One region of the Actinoplanes sp. NPDC048967 genome, then DNA from elsewhere that is predicted to be linked to it. Evidence: riboswitches for the same ligand, from Rfam matches in the RefSeq annotation. Region 1 holds a riboswitch; each other region holds the start of a gene.
The links. A riboswitch is a leader RNA that binds a small molecule or an ion and turns the genes downstream of it on or off. The one in region 1 is predicted to bind cyclic di-AMP.
Positions count from the first base shown of each region.

Region 2: another riboswitch for cyclic di-AMP. It lies ahead of AB0C12_RS36785 (NlpC/P60 family protein); the one in region 1 lies ahead of AB0C12_RS14915 (C40 family peptidase).
Region 3: another riboswitch for cyclic di-AMP. It lies ahead of AB0C12_RS23130 (hypothetical protein); the one in region 1 lies ahead of AB0C12_RS14915 (C40 family peptidase).
Region 4: another riboswitch for cyclic di-AMP. It lies ahead of AB0C12_RS01190 (transglycosylase family protein); the one in region 1 lies ahead of AB0C12_RS14915 (C40 family peptidase).

Region 1 is NZ_JBEZFL010000003.1:507,070-510,479, forward strand. Features, by position in the region: gene rsmH (16S rRNA (cytosine(1402)-N(4))-methyltransferase RsmH) at 1-77, opposite strand, end outside; gene mraZ (division/cell wall cluster transcriptional repressor MraZ) at 329-760, opposite strand; gene AB0C12_RS14915 (C40 family peptidase) at 1,221-2,030, opposite strand; cyclic di-AMP (ydaO/yuaA leader) riboswitch at 2,037-2,218, opposite strand; gene AB0C12_RS14920 (MurT ligase domain-containing protein) at 2,682-3,410, shown strand, end outside.
Region 2 is NZ_JBEZFL010000011.1:86,959-90,368, reverse strand. Features, by position in the region: gene AB0C12_RS36790 (sigma-70 family RNA polymerase sigma factor) at 1-435, shown strand, start outside; gene AB0C12_RS36785 (NlpC/P60 family protein) at 520-1,446, opposite strand; cyclic di-AMP (ydaO/yuaA leader) riboswitch at 1,494-1,628, opposite strand; gene AB0C12_RS36780 (DUF3817 domain-containing protein) at 1,839-2,165, opposite strand; gene AB0C12_RS36775 (hypothetical protein) at 2,179-2,625, opposite strand; gene AB0C12_RS36770 (DUF6158 family protein) at 2,715-2,972, shown strand; gene AB0C12_RS36765 (DUF1360 domain-containing protein) at 2,992-3,410, shown strand, end outside.
Region 3 is NZ_JBEZFL010000005.1:294,365-297,774, reverse strand. Features, by position in the region: gene AB0C12_RS23140 (ABC transporter ATP-binding protein) at 1-373, shown strand, start outside; gene AB0C12_RS23135 (hypothetical protein) at 391-1,473, opposite strand; cyclic di-AMP (ydaO/yuaA leader) riboswitch at 1,471-1,620, opposite strand; cyclic di-AMP (ydaO/yuaA leader) riboswitch at 1,899-2,036, shown strand; gene AB0C12_RS23130 (hypothetical protein) at 2,040-3,059, shown strand; gene AB0C12_RS23125 (glycoside hydrolase family 65 protein) at 3,123-3,410, opposite strand, start outside.
Region 4 is NZ_JBEZFL010000001.1:241,568-244,977, reverse strand. Features, by position in the region: gene AB0C12_RS01200 (GNAT family N-acetyltransferase) at 1-412, shown strand, start outside; gene menC (o-succinylbenzoate synthase) at 409-1,515, shown strand; cyclic di-AMP (ydaO/yuaA leader) riboswitch at 1,687-1,830, shown strand; gene AB0C12_RS01190 (transglycosylase family protein) at 1,835-2,461, shown strand; gene AB0C12_RS01185 (SAM-dependent methyltransferase) at 2,515-3,309, opposite strand.

The DNA of each region.
Region 1 (3,410 bases):
AGCGCGAGCGCGGGGGCGAGCAACTCGAGGCAGCGCTCGAGCAGCACCGGCACGTGTGTGCCGCGAAGCTCGCCCATCCTGACCCCCATTGCCTGCTCTTTCCGCGCTCACCCGGTCCGACCCGCACCGATCCCCGGTGCCGGCACAGCCCGGTCGTCTGTCCGTACCGCCAGATCCCCATCCGCTCGTGCCCGTTGCCATCGGGCGCGCCCGACCGGACACACGCCTGGCACCGGGGAAGAGGCGCCAGGAGCGGGAGCGGCTGGAGATCTCGCAGTACGGCGGCAGCGACGTCCGGGCCGTTTCTCTGGCCCACAGGTGCCACGCCTCACAATCCGCCGGGCAGCACCCCCTCCTCGATGTCGGCGAAGTCGTCCTCGCTCGCCGAGAGGTACTGCTCCCAGGACTGCTTGTCCCAGATCTCCACCCGTGTGCTCGCGCCGATCACCACGAGTTCGCGGTTCAGCGCCGCATACTCCCGAAGATGCGCCGGGATGGTGACCCGGCCCTGCTTGTCGGGGATCTCGTCGTGCGCACTGGCGAAGAACACCCGGCTGTAGGCCCGGGCGGCCTTGTGGGTGACCGGCTGTTCGCGCAGCTGGTCGGCGATCCGCTGGAACTCCGGCATCGGGAAGACGTACAGGCAACGCTCCTGCCCCTTGGTGATCACGACACCTCCCGCCAACTCGTCGCGGAACTTCGCCGGAAGGATCAGTCGGCCCTTGTCGTCCAGGCGCGGGGTGTGCGTGCCGAGGAACATCGGCCCAACCCCCCTGCCCCGGGCGCCGCCGCAGAGCCAGCTCTGTGCGGATCACCTGTCGTCTGGGCCGGCAAATTCCCTCGGATTCAGCTCCTCCTCAGGCCCTGCCACTGCGCTCCACTCTACTCCACTTCCCTCCACTCGCAACCAGAATGACGGCTTCCGCGAACCCGATTCGCGGATGTATCCGCACGTCAGAGCCGGTGGGGTGGAAGTGGAGGGCCGGGCGGGCCGCACCATGGTCCACTTTCCGACATGCCGCCCACCCGGGCACGAAAGTCCCCCGATTTCGGGCGTTGGGGAAGGCGCGGTTGCCCTTCGGCACCCCATCGGGGAGGAAAGTGGAGGAGAAAGTGGAGCGGACATGACAGTGGGGCGCGACCCCGTACCGGGTCGCGCCCCACTGAACTGTCGTACTGCTCTTACTGGTGCTGTCGGTGACCGTACCGCTGAGCGGAACTCAGACGAGGCGGCGCACGACGTAGTTCTTGCCGTAGACCTTCTGCTTCTTGACCTTGTCACCCGTGTGCGGTGCGGCCCACATGTAGCCGCCGCCGGCGTAGATGCCGACGTGGGTGCCGTAGGAGCCGGAGCGGAAGACCAGCAGGTCGCCGGCCTTCTTGCTGCCCTTGCCGACGGCCTTGCCGTACCGCTGCTGCGAGTTGGCCTTGTGCGGCAGCTTCTTGCCGGCGGCCTTCTTGTAGACGTACATGGTGTAGCCGGAGCAGTCGAACCGGTTCGGACCGGAAGCACCGAACTTGTACGGCGCACCCTTGTGCTTGGCCGCCTCGGCCAGCACCTTGGCCGCCTTGTTCTGGGTCTTCACGGTGATCTTGGTCTGGCTGCTGCGCGTCGAGGTGTAGCCCTTACCGCCGGAGAAGACGGTGCGGTAGTACAGCGACGAGCCGGGCTTGGTCAGGATCGAGACCGCGCCCTTGGAGTCGGTCGACCGGGTGACCCAGGTCTTCCACGACTTGCCGCCCCGGATCTGCAGCTTGACCTTGACGCTCTTGACGCCCTTGCCGGTCTTCGGGTTGATGAGCTTCGCGGTCACCCGGACCGTCTGACCCTTCTTCACCGACCTCCTGTTGTAGGAGTTCGTGAGCTTGGGCTTGACGGCTGCCGACGCGGCCGCAGTGACGGGCGCCGGAGCGGCGGAGGCCGCCGGGGTGCCGATCAGCTGGCTGGCCGCGAGGCTGAGACCCAGGGACAGAGCGATGGGACCGGTGCCAACGGTACGACGGCGCCGGTGCGAGGTGCTTTCGTGCACGGTAGAGAGATCCCTCCGGCACGCCTGCGAGGTTAGCTGTCGGGTTCGGGCGGGAAGGTTGCCCGGCCACCGATGGTGGCTTCACCCCAAGGTCCTCCGTGGTACGCCGCGACTGGCGCGTACCCCGTGGGACCGAATCTGGGTCCCCCGTCCCTGCCCCCGTATGCCTGTGTTGTCGTTCGCGTACGTGTGGTCGCGCCGCTCGGACCGGGGCAGGGCTCGGCGTGGTCCGTTGCGGTGCGAGCGGCGAGCGGGCGCTCACCGGCTCGTCCTTGCTACCCGATTTCCGGGTGACGTGCAGGACTCCCCTTGGCTACGGAGAGTATTTGGCACGCGAACCCCTGTCCGGTTTGTAACCACGCCGTGACAAATGCCAGTGCACCAGGTGATTGGCTGATCACTTTACGTCGAAGGTTACGGGTGAAACACAACACACAAAAAGCCCGACGGGGCCGATCATGGGCCGGATCCAGGTCGGGAGAATGTGACCGTAAACGCCCCCACCGGCGCAAACTCGGCGACAGGCGGCGTAGTGGAGATCATCCGTTCGGCCGAGGGGGCCACCCAGCGGTGGATGTCCACAGGACGCACCCAGGGCCACTCGACGTAGTGTCCGTTTCCGGTACCCTCGTCGCCGTGACGGACGGGAAGATGCCCCTACGGGCCAAGGTCGCGACCTCCGTGTCGCGAACCGCTGCGGCGCTCTCACGGGCGGCCGGCCGCGGCGACGGCTCGGTGATCGGCGGGTGGATCGGTCTCAAGATCGATCCCGACCTGCTGAAGAACCTCGCCGCCGGCCGCGCGATCGCGCTGGTCTCGGGCACCAACGGCAAGACGACCACGACCCGGTTCACCGCGGCCGCCCTCGGCGTGCTGGGCCCGGTCGCCACCAACTCCTTCGGCGCCAACATGCCCACCGGGCACACCTCGGCCCTGGCCAAGGCCGGTGCCACCCCGTTCGCGGTGCTCGAGGTCGACGAGCACTACCTGGCCCGGGTCATCGACGAGACCACCCCGCGGGTGGTCGCGCTGCTCAACCTCTCGCGCGACCAGCTCGACCGGGCCAAGGAAGTCGCCATGATGGCCCAGATGTGGCGGACCGCCCTGGCCGCCCACCCCGACGTGCACGTGGTCGCCAACGCCGACGACCCGATGGTGGTCTGGGCGGCGGTCAACACCGCGCACGTCGTCTGGTTCAGCGCCGGCCAGCGCTGGCACGACGACTCGTTCGTCTGCCCGGAGTGCGGCTCCCCGATCGAACGGGCGAACGGCGACTGGCGCTGCACCGGGTGCCCGCTGCGCCGCCCGCAGGCCCAGTGGACCGTCGAGGACGACGGCGTCATCGACCCCCGCGGCGACTGGCACCTGGTCAAGCTCCAG
Region 2 (3,410 bases), on a different contig from region 1:
ACCCGCCAGCTCGTCCGCGAGCTCGGCGCCGACCCGGAGCCCGCGCAGGTCGCCGCGGCGCTGGGCGTGACGGTGGAGCGCGTCACCGAGCTGACCCGCTGGGCCCAGGACACCGTGTCCCTGGACACCCCGGTGGGCGACGACGGCGACACCAACCTCGGCGATCTGGTCGCCGACAGCGACGCGCCGTCGCCTGAGGAGATCGTCCTGACCGCGCTGGAGCGTCAGCGCATCGAGGGACTGCTGAACCACCTCGACGACCGGTCGGCGGGCATCATGCGCGCCCGGTACGGCCTCGAGGACGGTCGCGAGCACTCGCTGACCGAGGTGGCGTCGCGGTTTTCGCTCTCCCGGGAGCGCATCCGCCAGCTGGAGATCCAGGCGCTCGGCCGGCTGCGTGAGCTGGCCCGGGCCGAGGGCCTGCAGGCCGCGTAAGGCAGACCACCAGTACGGCGAAAGGCCGGTGACCCCTGCGGGGACACCGGCCTTTTCTCGTGCCTGCTACTCGGGTGACCCGGCTCAGGTGACCCGGCCGTAGCCGTTCGGGGTCATGATGTCGATCGTGCGCTTCTTGACGGGCTGGCCCGCGCGGGAGGCGTCGATGATCTGGCCACCGCCGACATAGATGCCGACGTGTCCGTTGCTGCGGTAGAAGACCAGGTCGCCCGGCTTGAGCTGGGACCGCGAGATCCGTGTCGTGGCGCTGTACTGAGCGGCGGCGTTGTGCGGCAGCGACTTGCCGGCGGCCCGCCAGGCGGCGGAGGTCAGGCCCGAGCAGTCGTAACCGTCCGGCCCGTCAGCGCCGTAGTCGTACATGACGCCGATCGCGTTGTAGGCGAAGGTGACAGCCTTACCGGCGGAGCCCGCGATGGACGGGATGTTGCCGGTGTACTTGCTGGACTTCTCGGTGGGCGAGCCGTAGGCGGCGGTGCGCATCGCGTACAGCTTCTTGAGGTCGCCCTCGATCTTCTTCTTGCGCGCGTTGAGGGCCTTGGCCTCAGCTTCCTGCTTCTTCTGGGTCGCCTTGAGGGCGGCCTGGCGCTCGGCGAAGTTCTCCGTCGTCGCGCGGTACTCCGCGATGTCGCGGCCACGGCTGCGGGAGATCTGCTCGAGGATGCTCATCCGGTCCATGAGGTTGTCCGCGCCCTCGAGCACGACGTTCATGGTGCCGATGTTGCCGGTCTTGTACGCCGACGCCGCGATGGCGTCCATCTGCGAGCCGGCGGCCTCCAGCGCGGCCTTGGCCGGGCCCAGCGACGCGGCCAGCTTCTTTTCCTCGTCCTTGGTCTTCTTGAGGCTGATGTTCATCTTGTTGTACGACTCGATGACGTCCTCGAGCTGATCGGACGCCTTGTCGATCTTCTTCGTCAGCTCACTCGTCGACGGTTCCGCGTGTGCGGCGGTCGCGGTGGTGCCGGTGATCGCGATCGCCAGGGCGGCAACCACCAGCGCACGGAGCCTCGTGCGGGCGTGTGGCAACGGTTTGTGGCCTTTCTTCCGCTCGGGCCGCCTACCGGGTTAGCTGACGGGTTCGGGGCGGGAAGAAGGCCCCTACCGCTCGCGCGGATTCACCCCGGTGCTGCTTCGGTTGGTTCCCCGGTTCGTCGTGGCGGAGGCGGTGACCGTGGGGGATCTGGTCGCCCGTTTCCGCCGGCGAGGATTCGGCGGCGTTGGCCGGCGCCACCGAGGGTGTGGCTGCGGACCGGACCAACCGCATTAACTTATCGGCGCGCGGCATTAACACAAGAGCCCGTAGAGTGACTTGCGCCAATGATCACAAATAAGAGAATGATCCCGATAACGGCGGGCAACAAATCCGTTCCGCAGCGTTACTTTTCCTACTCTGCCATGGCCGGCGGGGAAGTGCGTGCGGCCGGGACCCACTTGTGGGAGACGACCCGTTCGGCCCAGAAGGAGAAGAACGGGATGGTGCCGGCCAGCATCACCAGCAGCATCCGGCCCAGCGGCCAGTGCGCCCGGCGGCTCAGGTCGAAGGCGGCGACCAGGTAGACCATGTACAGGAAGCCGTGGATCGGGCCGATCGCGGCCACCACGGTGTCGTTGTCACCCAGGTACTTCAGCGGCATGCCGACCAGCACGAGCGCGATCAGGACCACGCCGACGATCCAGGCGATGATCCGGTAGCGGGTGAGGGCTCCCTGCACAGTGCACGTCCTTTCAGCCGGCGCTGGCGCGACGGCCGGGGTAGTCGCTCGGCCGGGCTCCGGGGTGGGCGGCCAGCCAGCTGAGGTAGTCGTTGTAAGCGGCCAGCTCGGGATCGTCGTCGGCCGGCGCCACCTGCGCCACCGGCACGCGGACCGGGCGGCGCACGGTCACCGGGGCATCCTGGCGTGGCACGGGCGGCTGCTCCGGTTGTGGCTCAGCCTCCGCGGGGCCGTCCTGCTCGGCGGCGCGGGCGGCGCGGCGCTCCTGCTGGACCTCGCGGAACCAGATGAACACCACGAAGAGGGCGAACACCGGCCACTCGAAGGTGTAGCCCCAGCTGAGCGAATTGCCGCCGGTGGCCCGGCTGAACTGCCACCAGCCCAGGGCCAGGAAGCCGGCCACGAGCACGAGCGCCAGGATGTGGCGCGCGATCCACGCGGGGGTCCACAGCCCTTTCATGTCCCTCAGCGTACCGGCGGGTTTGGCGGCAGGGCGCACGGGCAACCGTTGCAGCAAGTACTTCTGCGACCGAGGAAGGGAGCGCCGTCATGACCGACGCCCGGCTCGACTCCGCCGGCGACGAGACCGTCGTCTCCGAGAACGGCATCGACCCCGCGGGGCTGGCCGACGACGATCTGTTCCGTGAGCTGGCCAGCCTGCACCGCACCCGGCTGCAGACGTTGCGGCACGGGCCCGACGCGGCCCTGGCCAACCACCTGCGGCGGACCGAGGAGCTGGAGAACGCGTACCTGTCCCGGTACCCCGGCCGTGAGGTCGATCCGGACCGGCTCACCCAGGACTTCTGAGAGGACCCCGGACTTCATGATCTCCTCGGTACGCGGCCGGCTGAACCGGCTGCGACGGGACTACGCACCCCACGAGCACCGGCCGCTGGACGGCTACGTCGCCACGATGGGGGCGTTCGGACTGCTCGCCGGCAGTCTGGCCGCCGCCGCCAAGCTGACCGCGAAGCCCGTACCGGACCGGCCGGCCACCGCCGACATCGTGCTGATCTCCATCGCGACGCACAAGCTGAGCCGGTTGATCGCCAAGGACGCGATCACCAGCCCGCTGCGCGCGCCGTTCACCCGCTATGCGGAGCCGGGCGGCAGCGGCGAGATCAACGAAGAGGTACGCGACCAGGGCAGCTCCCTGCGCCACTCCGTCGGTGAGCTGGTCAGCTGCCCGTTCTGCCTGGCCGTGTGGGTGGCCACCGGGCTGACCAGTGGCCTGGTCTTCGCGCC
Region 3 (3,410 bases), on a different contig from region 1:
CAAGAGCAAGACCAAGGACATCATCGACTTCTCCGGCATCAACGAGCGCGGTGACTTCAGCTCGCTGCCGATGCGGACGTACTCGTCCGGCATGGGAGCCCGGCTGCGGTTCGCCATCGCGGCCGCCAAGCAGCACGACGTGTTGCTCATCGACGAGGCGCTGGCCACCGGCGACGCGAAGTTCCGCCGGCGCAGTGAGCAGCGGGTCCGGGACCTGCGCGCGCAGGCCGGCACCGTCTTCCTGGTGAGCCACAGCGAGCAGTCGATCCGCGACACCTGCGAGCGGGCCATCTGGCTGGAATCGGGCCTGATCCGCGCCGACGGCCCGACCGACGACGTGCTGAAGGAGTACGAGGCCTACGTCAAGCGGTAGGCCCCGCACCCCCGCGGTCAGCGCATCGACATGTGCACGTGGTTGGTGTGGTCGCTCGACGGGTCACCGCCGGCCCCGGAGTAAGACTTCCAGCCGCTGCTGGGCAGCCAGATCCGCCGGTACCAGATGACGTAGAGGATCCCGAGCCGGCTCGCGTTCTTGATGAAGTAGTTCGCCAGCCGGTTGCCGTAGTCCTTGCTGGCCCCGGTCGCGTCGCCGCCGAAGCCGCCCTTGTCGGCGGCCCAGTCGCAGGCCCGGCCCTTCGGGTGCTCACCGCTGTTCTGGTGGCGGAAGCAGGCGATGAAGTGGTTGAAACCGTCCTTCTTCGCCTCCTGCATCGCGTGCAGGGTGCGCGGCGTGATGCAGCCCGAGGTGGTCGGGTCGTTGACGCTGCACGACTCGCTCGGCAGGGAGCCGTCCGAGTTGCGCGGCGCGGGCGCGGCCAGGGCGCTGCTGCCGCCGTCGCTGGAGGTACCGCCGCCGGACGACGAACTCGAGGATCCGCCGCTGGCGGCGTTGGCGACCTTCAACGCGTCCTCGGCCTGCTTCTTGCGCTTGGCCATGACGGTGAGCTGGCGCTGCTGTTCGCGGACAGCGGTGTCGATCGCCGTCTTGGCCTGCGCCTGCTGGTCCCGGCTGTCCTTCAGGTCGCGCACCGCGCGGTCCTGCTTGACGGCGATGGTCTCCAGCGTCTGCGCCCGGTCCAGCATGCTGCCGGTGGAGTCGGCGGTGATCATCGCCGACATCGGCCCGAGCCGCCCGGTGCGGTACGCCCGCTGGACGATCTCGTCCAGCGCCGCCTGCTTGGGGCCGAGCTGGGTGTCGAGCTCCTTGAGCTTGGCGGTCAGCTCCCGCTGGCGCTTCTTGGAGCGGTCCAGCGCCTCCTGGGCCTCGACGAAGCCCTTGGACGCCGCCTCGAGCTGCTTGATGAGGGACTTCGAGCCGCCCTCGCCGTCGTCTCCCGAGTCGCCCGGCGCGGCCAAGGGGCGGGGTGCGGCGGAGGCGGAGGTCGGGGCGGCGAGCGCCAGCCCCGAGGTGGCGACGAGGACCGCGAGCACGGTCGCTAATCGCCGGCGGACAGGGTTGAGCCTCACGAACATTCCTTCCGTCGGCCGCCGACCGAGTTAGCTGACGGGTTCGGGACGGAAGCGATCCCTACCGATCGCGCGGGGGTGCGCGGATCGGATTCACCCCATTACTCGAGTGGTTCCCCGGCTCGCCGTGCGGCGATTAGGCGGCGGTCTGCGCTGAGACCGTGACGAACACTACCCATCAATGCTAAGAATCGACAGTCGTCACACCGTACGCAATCGATCGTGCACTGATGGTGAGCAATCGACGGAAAGAATGCAACGACTCACATTAATGTGCCGTTACGGGCTATGACCTGCGTCATTCCATCGAGCGGTGACGGAAAGTCGTTGTCCGGTAACCGTTTTGCCGTCCGCGGCAGCACTGCCGGTTCGGCCGTTGTCAGGTAAGCTGGCCGCCGGTCACTGCCAGAAGGCGCTGCCCCCAAGGCGCCGGCAGCCCACCATCTAATCGTCGCAAGATGAGCCGGGGAACCACAGAACTACCGGGGTGAATCCACGAGTCAGTGGTAGGGATTGCTTCCGTCCCGAACCCGTCAGCTAACCCGGCCGGTGGTCACGCGGAAGGATTCTGAATGACGGCAAGACCCCGCCGGTGGCTGATCCTCGCCCTGGCACCGCTCGCCGCGGTCACGATGATGCTCGCGCCCGCATCCCCGGCGAACGCCGATCCGGACGACACCAAGTCGGCCACCGCCGACGACGGCGACGACAACCCGCTGCTGAACGACGTGCTGGACTCCACGGGCCGGCGCTATCTGACGGCGAAGGCGGCGGTCGCCAAGTCGACCAAGACCCAGCTCGGCCTCGCCCTCAAGGTCAAGAACGCCGAGGCGAAGCGCGACCTGCTGCTGCCCGAGGTCGGCGCGGTCGCCGCTCAGCAGTACCGCACCGGCGGCATCTCGACCATGGGCTTCCTGCTCAACACCACCAGCCCGGACGGCTTCCTCAAGAAGGCGGTCTCCCTCGAGGAGATCAACGCCCTCAACGACGGCAAGCTGCGCGAGCTGGACCAGGCCATCGACGAGGTGACCGCCAGCAAGACGCGCCTGGACCAGGAGGTCAAGGCGCAGAAGCAGAACCTCGCGCTGATGGAGAAGCAGAAGGAGTCGGCCGAGAAGGCGCTGGCCCAGGTCGGCGGCAAGTCGGTCACCGGCGGCTTCGTGGACGTCAAGTCCAAGATCGCCGCACCCGCACCGCGCAACTCCGACGGCGAGTTCGGACCGGAGTCCTGCAACGTCGACGACCCGACCACCGGTGGCTGCATCACGGCGCGCACCTTCCACATGTACAAGGAAGTGAAGAAGGCCAAGTTCAACCGGTTCGTCGGTTGTCACCGCAACGGCGGCCCGTTCGAGCATCCCAAGGGCCGCGCCTGCGACTGGTCCCTGCAGAAGAGCGGCTTCTCACCGTGGCACAACCAGGACACCCGGGAGTACGGCAACAACCTGATGGCCTTCCTGGTGCGTAACGCCGACCGGCTCGGCATCCTCTACGTCATCTGGAACAAACAGATCTGGTTCCCGGCCACCGGCTGGAAGTCGTACCACGGTCCCAGTGATCACACGGACCACGTACACGTCTCGATGCTTTAGCGCGGCGAGCGCAGAGAAGCCCCCGTCCTCCTCACGGAGGACGGGGGCTTCTTCGTTGCGGAATCAGACGCCGGTGTTCCGGCGCACCGGGGCGCGACCGGCCGGCTGGCTGGGCGCGGGGCCCGTCGGCGGCGCCGGCGGGATCGGCAGCACGACCGGCTTCACCTGGGTGATGGTGACCTCCTTGCCGTGGTGCAGCAGGTCCAGACGCGCCGACCCACCGCCGTTGCGCAGCGAGTAGGTCACCTCGTCGGCCGTGACCTGCACCCGCAGCCGCAGGCCGCGCCAGAGCAGCGAGAACTCCAGCGCGTTGATCCGGCTCGGCAGCCGGGGCGCGAAGGAGAGCTGCCC
Region 4 (3,410 bases), on a different contig from region 1:
GGTCCCGACGGAGTACCTGGCGAACTTCTACGGCCCGATGCACGACCGGATCAACGGCGACGACGAGAGCGACCGGCTGATGGTGCGCTGGGATCTCGCCGCGCCGGCGGTCGTCTCCGCCGGTGCCGGCAGGCCGGTGCGCGCCGTGCGGCCGCCGACCGCCACCGTGGCGCTGCGCCGTTCCGGCGCCGGTGGGCCGGTGCCGGGCTCGTTCCGGGGCCAGACCTTGGTGGTGGCCGTGCCGGAGGACATCGAGAGCCTGCGCCGCCGGGCTCCAGGGGCGGCCAAGGACTGGCGGGTCGCCGTCCGGGAGACGCTGAGCACGCTGCTCGCCGACCGGTTGCGCTTCGCCGGCTTCGACCGCGACGGCTGGTACGTCCTCACCCGCGGCTCCGGGGAGTACGGCCGGTGAGACTTCGGGGCGTGGAGCTGCGCCGGGTGAGCATGCCGCTGGTCACGCCGTTCCGCACCTCGTTCGGCACCGAGACCGGCCGGGACGTGCTGCTGGTGCGGGTGGTCACCGGCGAGGCCGAGGGCTGGGGTGAGTGCGTGGCGATGGCCGACCCCCGCTACTCCTCGGAGTACACCGACGCCGCCGCCGACGTGCTGCGCCGCTACCTCGTGCCGGCATTGGCGGCCGCGCCGCGGCTGGACGCGTACGCGGTGGGGCCGGCCCTGGCGCCGTTCAAGGGTCACCGGATGGCCAAGGCCGCCCTGGAGACCGCGGTGCTGGACGCCGAGCTGCGCGCCCAGGGGCGGCCGCTGGGCCGTGAGCTGGGCGCCGTGCACGACCGGGTCCCGTGCGGCGTGTCGGTGGGCATCATGTCCTCGCTCGGCGAGCTGCTCGACGCCGTCGGTGGTTACCTGGCGGCCGGTTACCTGCGGATCAAGCTGAAGATCGAGCCCGGGTGGGACGTGGCGCCGGTCCGGGCGGTGCGGGAGCGCTTCGGTGACGAGGTGCTGCTGCAGGTCGACGCGAACACGGCGTACACGGTCGCGGACGCCCGGCACCTCGCCCGGCTCGATCCGTTCGGGCTGCTGCTGATCGAGCAGCCGCTGGACGAGGAGGACATCCTCGGCCACGCCGAGCTGGCGAAGTTGATCACCACGCCCATCTGCCTGGACGAGTCCATCACCTCGGCCCGTACCGCCGCCGCGGCGATCAGCATGGGCGCCGCCGCGATCGTCAACGTCAAGCCGGGCCGCGTCGGCGGGTATCTGGAGGCGCGCCGGATCCACGATGTCTGCGTCGCGCACGGCGTACCGGTGTGGTGCGGTGGCATGCTCGAGACGGGCCTGGGCCGGGCCGCGAACGTGGCCCTGGCCGCCCTGCCGGGTTTCACCCTGCCCGGCGACACCTCGGCGTCCGACCGTTACTTCCGCACCGACCTGACCGAGCCGTTCGTGCTGCGTGACGGCCATCTGAGCGTGCCGGCCGGGCCCGGCCTGGGCGTCGAACCGCTGCCGGAGGTGCTGCGGGCGGTGACCACGGCCACGGAGTGGCTGCCCCTGTAGATCGACCGGTTCTGTCCCGATTCGGGCCAAGATCAAAAGTGGGCAAAAGCTGAGAACAACGTCACGTTAGGCCCCCGGAGGTTGGTTCCGTGGCGGGCAACGTGGTTACCGTCGGCCGGTCCGCTGACGCGGGCCCCGCGGTCGGTAACGCCGAGTCCTGCCGCCGACCGGGCTGGGAACTCAACTCAGGCATGGAGCGGGGGACCCACAGGTTCTCCGGCGCGCTCCCCGCGCGCCTCGGGGTGAAGCCGCACCACAGCGGCCGGGCAACCTCAGCCCGAACCCGACAGCTGACCTCGCAGGCGTGGAGGTTCACTCGATGGCACAGATCCACAAGCAGTCTCTGCGCGCCCTCGGCCTGGTCGTGGCCGGTGCCGCGGGCACCGTCGCCCTGCTGGGCCCGGCCTCTCCGGCCGCGGCGCAGTCCGGGGTCAACTGGGACGCGGTCGCGCAGTGCGAGTCCGGTGGCAACTGGAGCATCAACACCGGCAACGGCTACTACGGTGGCCTGCAGTTCAGCCGCAGCACGTGGAAGGCGTACGGCGGCGGCAAGTACGCGAGCACCGCGAACAAGGCGAGCCGCGCGGAGCAGATCCGCATCGCCGAGAAGGTGCTCGACGGCCAGGGCATCGGCGCGTGGCCGGTGTGCGGCAAGAAGGCCGGCTCGACGAAGTCCTACCGGGCGAAGAACACCGGCGGTTCGTCGTCGGCCGGCAAGAAGGCCACGGCGTCGCGCACCACCACGCACAAGAAGTCGGCGGCGACCAAGCGCACCTCGGTCAAGGCCACCGGCCAGCACTACACGGTGAAGTCCGGCGACACGCTGGCCAGGATCGCGGCAGCCCAGCACGTCAAGGGCGGCTGGCACGCGCTGTACCAGCTCAACCGGGCGCAGCTCGGCGGCAACCCCAACCTGATCTTCCCCGGTCAGCGTCTGTCGCTGTGATGAGCCGGCCCGGCTGCCTTACCCCCGTGGGGCAGCCGGGCCCCCACCGGCGCTCAGGGCTTGCGGCCCACCGCGACGAACTCCGACACGACCTCGGTGATGCCGGGGTGCCGCGGGTCCGGCCGCCAGGCCGTGCAGGTCACGACGCCGGGTTCGAGCAGCTCCAGCCCGGCGAAGAAGCCGCGGATCTCCTCGATGGTGCGGGTCCTGATCGGAGCCGCGCCGCTCTCGTTCCACTGCCGCATCGACTCCTCGACGGCCTCGCCGTTGACCTCCGTGGTCGGATGCGAGATCAGCAGGAAGCTGCCGGCGGGCACCGCGGCCATGAACTGCTCGACCACCGACCGGGCCTCGGCGTCGTCCATGACGAAGTTGAGGATGCCGGACAGCACCACCGCGGCCGGCCGGCCGAAGTCCAGTGTGGTGGCGGCGGCCCGGAGGATGGCCTGCGGATCGCGGACGTCGGCCGCGAGGTAGTCGGTGGCCCCCTGGGGGCTGCTGGTCAGCAACGCGCGGGCGTGCGTCAGGACCAGCGGGTCGTTGTCGACGTAGACGACGCGGGCGTCCGGGGCGACGGCCTGGGCCACCTCGTGGGTGTTGTCGGCGGTGGGCAGCCCGGTGCCGACGTCCAGGAACTGGCGGATCCGCCCCTCGCCGGCCAGGAACCGCACGGCCCGGCCGAGGAACTGCCGGTTGGCCCGGGCCGACAGCACGAGCTCGGGCATCAGCCGGACGGCGTAGTCGGCCGCCTCCCGGTCCGCCGCGAAGTTGTCCTTGCCGCCGAGCAGGTAGTTCCAGACCCGCGCCGAGTGCGGCAGGTCTGCGTTGAGCTGCGTGGGATCCGTCATCGGCTCGTCCTTCCGCTACCGGCGGCATCGATCGGTGCCGGGAACCCTACCGCGCGAAGCAGCGGGGTGGGCGCACGGCGGCGCACACCCCGCTGCCCCCG